DNA from 2 places in the Paenibacillus sp. FSL H8-0283 genome. Region 2 is predicted to be linked to the other one. Evidence: riboswitches for the same ligand, from Rfam matches in the RefSeq annotation. Region 2 holds a riboswitch; the other holds the start of a gene.
The links. A riboswitch is a leader RNA that binds a small molecule or an ion and turns the genes downstream of it on or off. The one in region 2 is predicted to bind glycine.
Positions count from the first base shown of each region.

Region 1 (4,220 bases), 2.2 Mb from region 2:
GCAACCGGAGTAACTGGCGATACAGGTGCGACAGGTGTCACAGGAGCAACTGGAGTCACTGGCGATACAGGTGCGACAGGCGCAACGGGAGCAACTGGAGTCACTGGCGATACGGGTGCGATAGGCGCAACGGGAGTAACAGGGACGACCGGAGTTACTGGGGCTGCAGGTGCAACAGGCGTAACAGGGGCGACTGGAGATACTGGTGTTACAGGCGCAACAGGCGTAACAGGGGCGACTGGAGATACTGGTGTTACAGGTGCAACCGGATTGACGGGAGCAACAGGAGTCACTGGAGATACAGGCGCAACGGGAGTAACAGGGACGACCGGAGTCACTGGTGTTACAGGTGCGACAGGCGTAACGGGGACGACCGGAGTTACTGGGGCTACAGGTGCGACAGGCGTAACCGGAACAACCGGGACGGCCGGAGTAACGGGAGCAACGGGAGCGACCGGAGTCACAGGGGTTACAGGTGCAACAGGCGTAACCGGAACAACCGGGACGGCTGGTGTAACGGGAGCAACGGGAGTGACCGGAGTCACTGGGGCTACAGGTGCGACAGGCGTAACCGGAACAACCGGGACAGCCGGAGTAACGGGAGCAACGGGAACGACCGGAGTCACTGGGGCTACAGGTGCGACAGGTGCGACGGGAACAACCGGGACGTCCGGAGTAACGGGAGCAACGGGAACGACCGGAGCCACAGGGGTTACAGGTGCAACAGGCGTAACCGGAACAACCGGGACGTCCGGAGTAACGGGAGCAACGGGAGCGACCGGAGTCACAGGGGTTACAGGTGCAACAGGCGTAACCGGAACAACCGGGACGTCCGGAGTAACGGGAGCAACGGGAGCGACCGGAGTCACTGGGGCTACAGGTGCGACAGGTGCGACAGGTGCGACGGGAACAACCGGGACGGCTGGTGTAACGGGAGCAACGGGAACGACCGGAGTCACTGGGGCTACAGGTGCAACAGGCGTGACGGGAACAACCGGGACGGCCGGAGTAACGGGAGCGACCGGAGTCACAGGGGTTACAGGTGCAACAGGCGTAACCGGAACAACCGGGACGGCTGGTGTAACGGGAGCAACGGGAACGACCGGAGCCACTGGCGCAACAGGAGCTACTGGATCGACAGCAGCTTCTGCCCCTGCGGATTCTTCCTTGTTTGCTAACAGTCAGACAGCGGCATTGGCTCTTCCATTGACCGGTGAAACGACCATTCAGACACTTAATGTACCCGTGGTGGCAGGTCAACGCGTGAAAATCGATAATAGTACACAAGTAGCGGTAGTTGTAGGGTCTAACTGGAGTGTCGCATATAACGTTAACCTGAGACGTAACGGAGTTCTAATTAATCAATTGCAGCTCTCACGAACCGGTAATGCTTCGGGAACGTTGAGGTTTCTTTCTTCCAACACCTACGTGGATACTGCTCCTGCAACAACTACTAACGCATATACAGTAAGTATTGAATTTACAACAACTAGCAACGTCACGAGTGCCTCAGCGGAAGTGAGAAATATTAATGCTATTCGCTTCAGTTAAAATAGACATCGGACTTATGGTAATTACACGTTACTTTTGTTGACATATATGATATTGTACATTACTCTATGGGTATACTTGATCAAAAACTTAGAAATGTACCCATTCGAATCGAATTAAAATAATACAGCGGATGATAACGAGCGGGAGAGACCTGGGTTAGCCGAGCAATATGGCTAGTGTTCAGGCACCGAAGGAGCAAGCTGCTGCGCACCCGGCGCAGTCGTTAATCTCTCAGGTAAATGTACCATCGTTGGACGCAACTCTGGAGAGTGCGCGAATTGCGCCACCCAAGGGGTATATGATCAGTCAGCCCGGTGAACTTGTCTGTAATCGCAGGCAGTGCACCCTTGTCGTGAGACACTGCTGATCGTGAAACTCTCAGGTATCGAGGACAGAGAGAGGGCCTAAGGCCTTCTTCTGTCCTTTTTTGATGTCATCATATCTAAATAAGGGACATTGTGGTGAAACTCCTGGATCGAAATGACGAATACATTTTACAAATATGAATCATGATTAATAATGGAGGGTTACAAGTGCGATTTAAAGATGTTTTCTCAATTATTGGTCCATCGATGACGGGGCCTTCAAGTTCACATACAGCTGGTGCGGCAAGGTTAGGAAGAATTGCTCGTCAGTGGCTGGGATGTACGCCAGATCGTGCCCGGCTGACGCTGTACGGTTCATTTGCAGATACGTATCAGGGGCACGGAACAGATTTGGCACTGATCGGTGGTCTGCTGGATTATGTCACAGACGATCCGCGTATCCCGGATGCAGAGCAATACGCAGAGGAAGCGGGCATGGAGGTTGAGTTTTATACAAGTGGCCTACCTGCTCCTCATCCAAATACGGTCAAAATTGAGTTGTGGCATGGAGAACGTGCCTGCTCCTTAATCGGTGCATCCATTGGTGGTGGAAGCGTATCCGTGCATTCGATGAATGATTTTCGTGTTCAGATTAGTGGTGAGTTTCCAACACTTGTTCTGCGACATGCGGACAAAGCAGGGGTGCTTGCATCGGTAACGTCCACGATCAGTTCATCCGGGGTTAACATCGGGTATATGCAGGTGGACCGGAAAGCCCGTGATGGCGAAGCGCTTACCGCGATGGAAATGGATGGTGTGCCTAATCCTGATATGCTCAAGCGTCTAAGGGAGCTGGACCATGTATTGGACATTCGTGTCATTGATTTGAAGAGAGGAGTTGATTCGGATGCGGTTTAAACATTTGCACGAACTGAATACGATCTGTACAGCAGAATCCAAAACCATTGCTCAGCTGATGATCGAGGAGCAGGTTCAGGAGACCAATACACCGGAAGCGGATGTTGTGAAGCAGATGTCTGAATATTATCAGGTGATGAAGGAAGCGGTACGCAAAGGGTTAACGGAAGATACGACATCACGCAGTGGATTAACAGGTGGAGACGGCAAAAAAATGGCCGAGTACATTCGCAAGGGTGAGACTTGTTCAGGAGATGCTTCCGCACTTGCCATGGCGTATGCCCTGTGTGTATCTGAAGTGAATGCCTCCATGGGCCGGATCGTGGCAACACCAACAGCCGGTTCCTGCGGCATTATCCCGGGTGTTTTTATCAGTTCACAGGAGCGATTTGGCTGGACGGACGAACATTTGGTGAACGGGTTGTTCTGTGCGGGGGCGATTGGTTATGTTATTGCCAACAATTCATTTATCTCCGGTGCCGAAGGTGGCTGTCAGGCGGAAGTGGGTTCCGCTATCGGCATGGCTGCGGGTGCCATGGTTGAACTGCGTGGAGGTACACCGGAACAGGTTGTTCATGCCGTTGGTTTGGCGTTAAAAAATACACTGGGCCTTATCTGCGATCCGGTCGCAGGCCTTGTTGAAATCCCGTGCATCGTCCGTAATGGACTGGGTGCAGTTACGGCGCTGGCTGCGGCTGACATGGCCCTGGCCGGAGTGCGTAGTGCCATTCCGTCAGATGAAGTCATCGATGTCATGCTGGAAGTAGGCAGTGCGATGCCGAGCCGCCATCGGGAGACAGCCCAAGGCGGGTTGGCCCAGACGCCAACAGGCCGCAAAATGATGCAAAAGCTGGCTAAACCAAAGGCAAAGCGTGCCGAGCCTGAGACGGAGTCGAAACCAGCGGATTCTGACACAACTACAAGTGGGGCGGACAATGCTCAAGTGGACAAGGGTACTCAGGTTTAAGCTGAACCGGGACCACCGATATATAAATCAGTGACATTATGATGTATAACGGCGAATACAAAATTACAAAACAAGCGTCCGCGAACCCGAATCCGGGTTATGCAGGACGCTTGTTTTATGCTGCCAGATGAAGCGAAGTTAGGATACTTATATTTGACTTCAGATGAATGTGTATTATGACTCTAGTTCTGGCTCACAGCCGTACTCAGTACGGCATATCCATACGCGGGCAGTTCAATGGCGAGTATGCCATCTTCCTTGGCAGTACGATGGTTTCCGCCGAATAACTCGGTCCATTCCTCGTCACCAGCCTCCAGCTCGACAATAGCCGTCTCTTCTGATCGATTGAACAGAACCAGAATGCGTTCCTCCTCATTTTGTCGCTCAAATACCAGTTGGCTGCCATCGGGACGAGCCTGCAGGAAACGAACGGTGCCTTCTGCACGCAGGGCAGGATGAGCATGACGTAGGGAGAT
Region 1 covers NZ_CP150295.1:548,946-553,165, forward strand. Annotated here, with positions in the region: gene MHI52_RS02635 (beta strand repeat-containing protein) at 1-1,551, shown strand, start outside; glycine riboswitch at 1,686-1,810, shown strand; gene sdaAB (L-serine ammonia-lyase, iron-sulfur-dependent subunit beta) at 2,088-2,777, shown strand; gene sdaAA (L-serine ammonia-lyase, iron-sulfur-dependent, subunit alpha) at 2,767-3,744, shown strand; gene MHI52_RS02650 (alpha-glycosidase) at 3,927-4,220, opposite strand, start outside.
Region 1: it holds a riboswitch for glycine, as region 2 does, so the genes downstream of both, sdaAB (L-serine ammonia-lyase, iron-sulfur-dependent subunit beta) here and gcvT (glycine cleavage system aminomethyltransferase GcvT) in region 2, are expected to answer to the same signal.

Region 2 (4,220 bases):
TTGACTCGTTCCGTGATGTCTTAAATCGGGAAGGTCGCGCTCTCCTGGGCAAAGCACGTGACGGATATCACATAGGTCCGAATTAGTCATGAGTTTGCTATGTTATCTTTCGTTTGAGATAGATCTGTATAAACAACGAAATTGTGGCATGGGAACTCTCCGAGGGAAATGAACTAAAACCTATGACTGACACGTTGAAGAAACTGCAATGTGGAACACCCTTGCTCCATACGAACTAGTGGATTTATTATACAACACAAGACTAAACCAAGTCGCTTAAAGAGAAGACGTTGACGCGGAGCCATTCCCAACGTGAGAACTGCTTTGACAATCCTTGTTTCGTTCTTTTTCTCACACTTAAAGGAAGGAAAAACTGTATATAGATAAGCCTCTGAATCTAGAGAAAACAACGAGCCAGATTACGGAATATATTTCGTTTTGCAACAAGGAAGGTGTCCAAGATAAAATAGGCGACCTCTCCCTGGTTAAATTCCAGAAAAAAGCCGCCGTTTAATTAATTTTTTCTTTTTTATTGTCTACTTGATGACAGGGCTATAACTATACTCATTCCTTTGTGTCTAATAAAATCATTAAATTTAATGATAGACTGCAGTAAAAATAGTTCTCACAGAGTATGAAGTATGATAAGGAAGATCCTGTATCTCAACTTTCACTCTCAAATTACGACTCGCTGCAAAAATCACTTCGTCTGAAAGTAGAGAGTTGACACTCAGTGCTGTAGCTAGAGAAATTGCACTAACATACCCCCCCAATACAGGAGATACCCTTGAAGCTATCATTGGAGCGATTGTTTCAACTAAGATTGCAGAATTACTTGAAAACCTCTTCATATTCGCTGCCAAATCTTTTACCGTATTTGCATCCATGTAATAGGTTGCAATGGTTTTATACTTTGGTTGGGAAACATCACCAATATAATCACTATTAGCTGAAGCTAGATTTGTGTTAACAGGAAATAATGGATAGGCGGCTGTTGCTAGCATTGAAGCTATTACGACTTTCTTTAACATGTTTTTCATTTAATATGTACCTCCAAATATAATATAATATAATATAAAAAATTAACTCAACTTAATATTCTCCAACAAAAACCATTATATTTCAACATTTAATTAATTTCAACTTATTTTCAATAATTTAGGATGAATAACCTATATGTATATAATTAGATTTCTTTAATACGAAAACTTTAAAGTCTAAAGTACATCAATTTGTATACCTTTTTTACTATTATCTTGTTCGCTGTCTTGTAACGAGGTTCAATATTCTTAGAAGGAATAAGTATTACCAAACTAGTTGGACACAAGTTTGGATAAGGGTAACTAAGACATTTGAAACCATAACGTAACCTTAGTTCTGCATGCTCCAAGAAATTTTGATAACGATATCATCCGTACATAAAACCTCCTTTTTATCCAAGAGCTATAAATCTCCAGGTTCAAAATTCAACAATCAGAAAATATCGACGAGAAAAACCTTAAGAAAGCATTTAGAAGAAGGCTTTCTTAAGGTTTTTCGTTTTAGTGGGCTTCCGTATGTTTCCGATACGCGTCTGCATTCATCAATGTAGACAATGCTGCTGTCAGATCTCCCTCAACACGGATCTCAATCATCCAGCCTTCCTCGTAAGGAGAGCTGTTCACAAGTTCAGGGGAGTCCTGCAACGAATCATTCACCGCAATGATTGAACCAGTGACGGGAGAGAACAAGTCCGACACCGTTTTGACCGATTCGATCGTTCCAATGCTGTCCTCTGCTTTTACATTGGTTTCAAGGTCAGGCAATTCCACAAACACAATGTCACCCAGCTGATGCTGCGCGAACTCGGTAATGCCAATACGTACAGTATCCTCCCCTACGGTTTGCACCCATTCGTGCTCTTCACTGTACAGGAAATCACTTTTCAATTCGCTCATCGATATCCGCCTCGCTTTTCATTAATGAGTACATGCGTTCTTTGACCTTAACCTTTTTCCCAGAACATAGCGTATGATATTTTTGAATCAAATGTCAAGATACCTCACAATTTATTTGCTGAACACCTCTAAATCCTGTAACCGGATTACACTCTTTCTTCATATACTGGTGAATATTAGAATAGTAAGCGTAGTCTTTTTAAATATACGAACAATAACTTAAAAAATAAAATAAATATTCGGTTTTAAATCATTATCTATGATATCGTTCTTGACATCGGTAGTGGATTCACGTTTTAATGAAAGGAGTAAATATGTTTATTGGACTATGTTATACCCGCGGATGAATGTAAAGGGAGAGATTACCCGTGACACCCGATTCGGGATGTACATGAGGTAACGCCGAAGGAGTAAACCACCGATAAGCGGAGGTGAATCTCTCAGGCAAAAGGACTTTTACGGGACGCAACTCTGGAGAGCATCTATTCGCCCTGTGCGGGCGTTATGATCACCCAAGGGGAAACCTGCTGCACAACGCAGCGGGGTAACTCTCAGGTACAAGGGACAGAGCCTTAGAATACAGCGTGCTACTTGGCATGCCGATTCTTTGGCCTGTCCTTTTCCTTTTTCCCAAAAAACGAAAAACAGGATGTAGAATGGCGCTGCCATAGCTGCCTTACCATACTTATGTGATGAAAATATCTAGCTGAAAATTTAAAAATACCCTGGTTCATTGATCCACGATTGTATATCCGGCCGGCTGACGGCCCATGACGAGGTGATTTGATGTCTGATTTGCTTAGAACACCACTCTTCCCACTATATCAGCAATATGAAGGCGTACGGTGCATTGATTTTGGAGGCTGGGAGCTTCCCGTACAATTTAGCGGAATCCAGAAAGAACATGAAGCGGTACGCGAGCGTGCTGGACTGTTTGATGTATCCCATATGGGCGAATTCACTGTACAGGGTGAGCAGGCTGAAGTTTTTTTGCAACAAATGATGACTAATGATGTGACCACGCTGGTTCCCGGTCAAGCCCAGTACACCCTGATGTGTTATCCAGATGGCGGTGTGGTGGATGATCTGCTCGTGTATAAGCTGGAAGATCAGCATTATATGCTTGTGGTTAACGCCTCCAACATCGACAAGGATTGGGCGTGGCTGCAAGAGCACTTGATCCCCGGCGTAAGCATGACCAATGATTCGGAGCAGACGGCGCTACTCGCCTTGCAAGGTCCACTGGCTGTAGACATTATCGGGAAAGTTACAGATACGGATGTAAGCTCGATTGAACCGTTTCGTTTTGTGCAGGATGCTGAAGTATGTGGAGTAAAATTACTGTTGTCCCGTACCGGTTATACCGGTGAAGATGGCTTTGAGCTATATGTTCCTGCAGATCAAGCCGCTGTGGTCTGGAATGGGTTAATGCAAGCCGGTGAAGGTCACGGACTTGTACCGACAGGCCTCGGTGCTCGGGATACACTGCGCTTTGAAGCAAAGCTCCCTCTGTATGGACAGGAATTGTCGGCAACTATCTCTCCGCTTGAGGCTGGTGTTGGCATGTTTGTGAAGCTGAATGCCGGACCTTTTATCGGACACGAAGCCTTGTTACAGCAAAAAACTGACGGGCCCGCCCGCAAACTGGTCGGCATCGAAGTGTTGGAGCGCGGTATTCCCCGCCCCCACTATCCGATTTACGCCGAAGGCGTACAGATTGGTGAAGTGACAACAGGCACGCAATCACCTACATTGAAGCGTAATCTGGGGCTTGCCCTCATCGACAGCAAATACGCTGCGCTGAGAACCCCGCTTGAGATTGAGATCCGCGGCAAGAAACTAAAAGCCGAGGTCGTGAAGACCCCTTTTCATAAACGGACACGTACGTCGAAGACACCTACTCAAGGAGCTGATCAAGCATGAGCAAGCACCGTTACATTCCCATGACTGAACAAGATCAGAGCGCCATGCTCGCAACCATCGGTGTGGATACGCTGGAGGATCTGTTTCAGGACATTCCAAAAGAGATTCGTTATCAGGGCGAGCTGCCCGTATCCTCCAAACTTGATGAATATGCGCTGACACGTCACATGTCCAAACAAGCTGGCGCCAACGCCAATTTCGAAACACACGCCAGCTTCCTCGGCGCTGGCATATATGATCATCATGTTCCTTCCGTCATCAATCATGTCATTTCCCGTTCCGAGTTTTACACTGCCTACACACCTTATCAGCCTGAGATCAGCCAAGGTGAACTACAGGCCATTTTCGAATTTCAATCCT
Region 2 covers NZ_CP150295.1:5,411,951-5,416,170, forward strand. Annotated here, with positions in the region: gene MHI52_RS23870 (hypothetical protein) at 597-1,040, opposite strand; gene gcvH (glycine cleavage system protein GcvH) at 1,542-1,937, opposite strand; glycine riboswitch at 2,281-2,403, shown strand; gene gcvT (glycine cleavage system aminomethyltransferase GcvT) at 2,724-3,860, shown strand; gene gcvPA (aminomethyl-transferring glycine dehydrogenase subunit GcvPA) at 3,857-4,220, shown strand, end outside.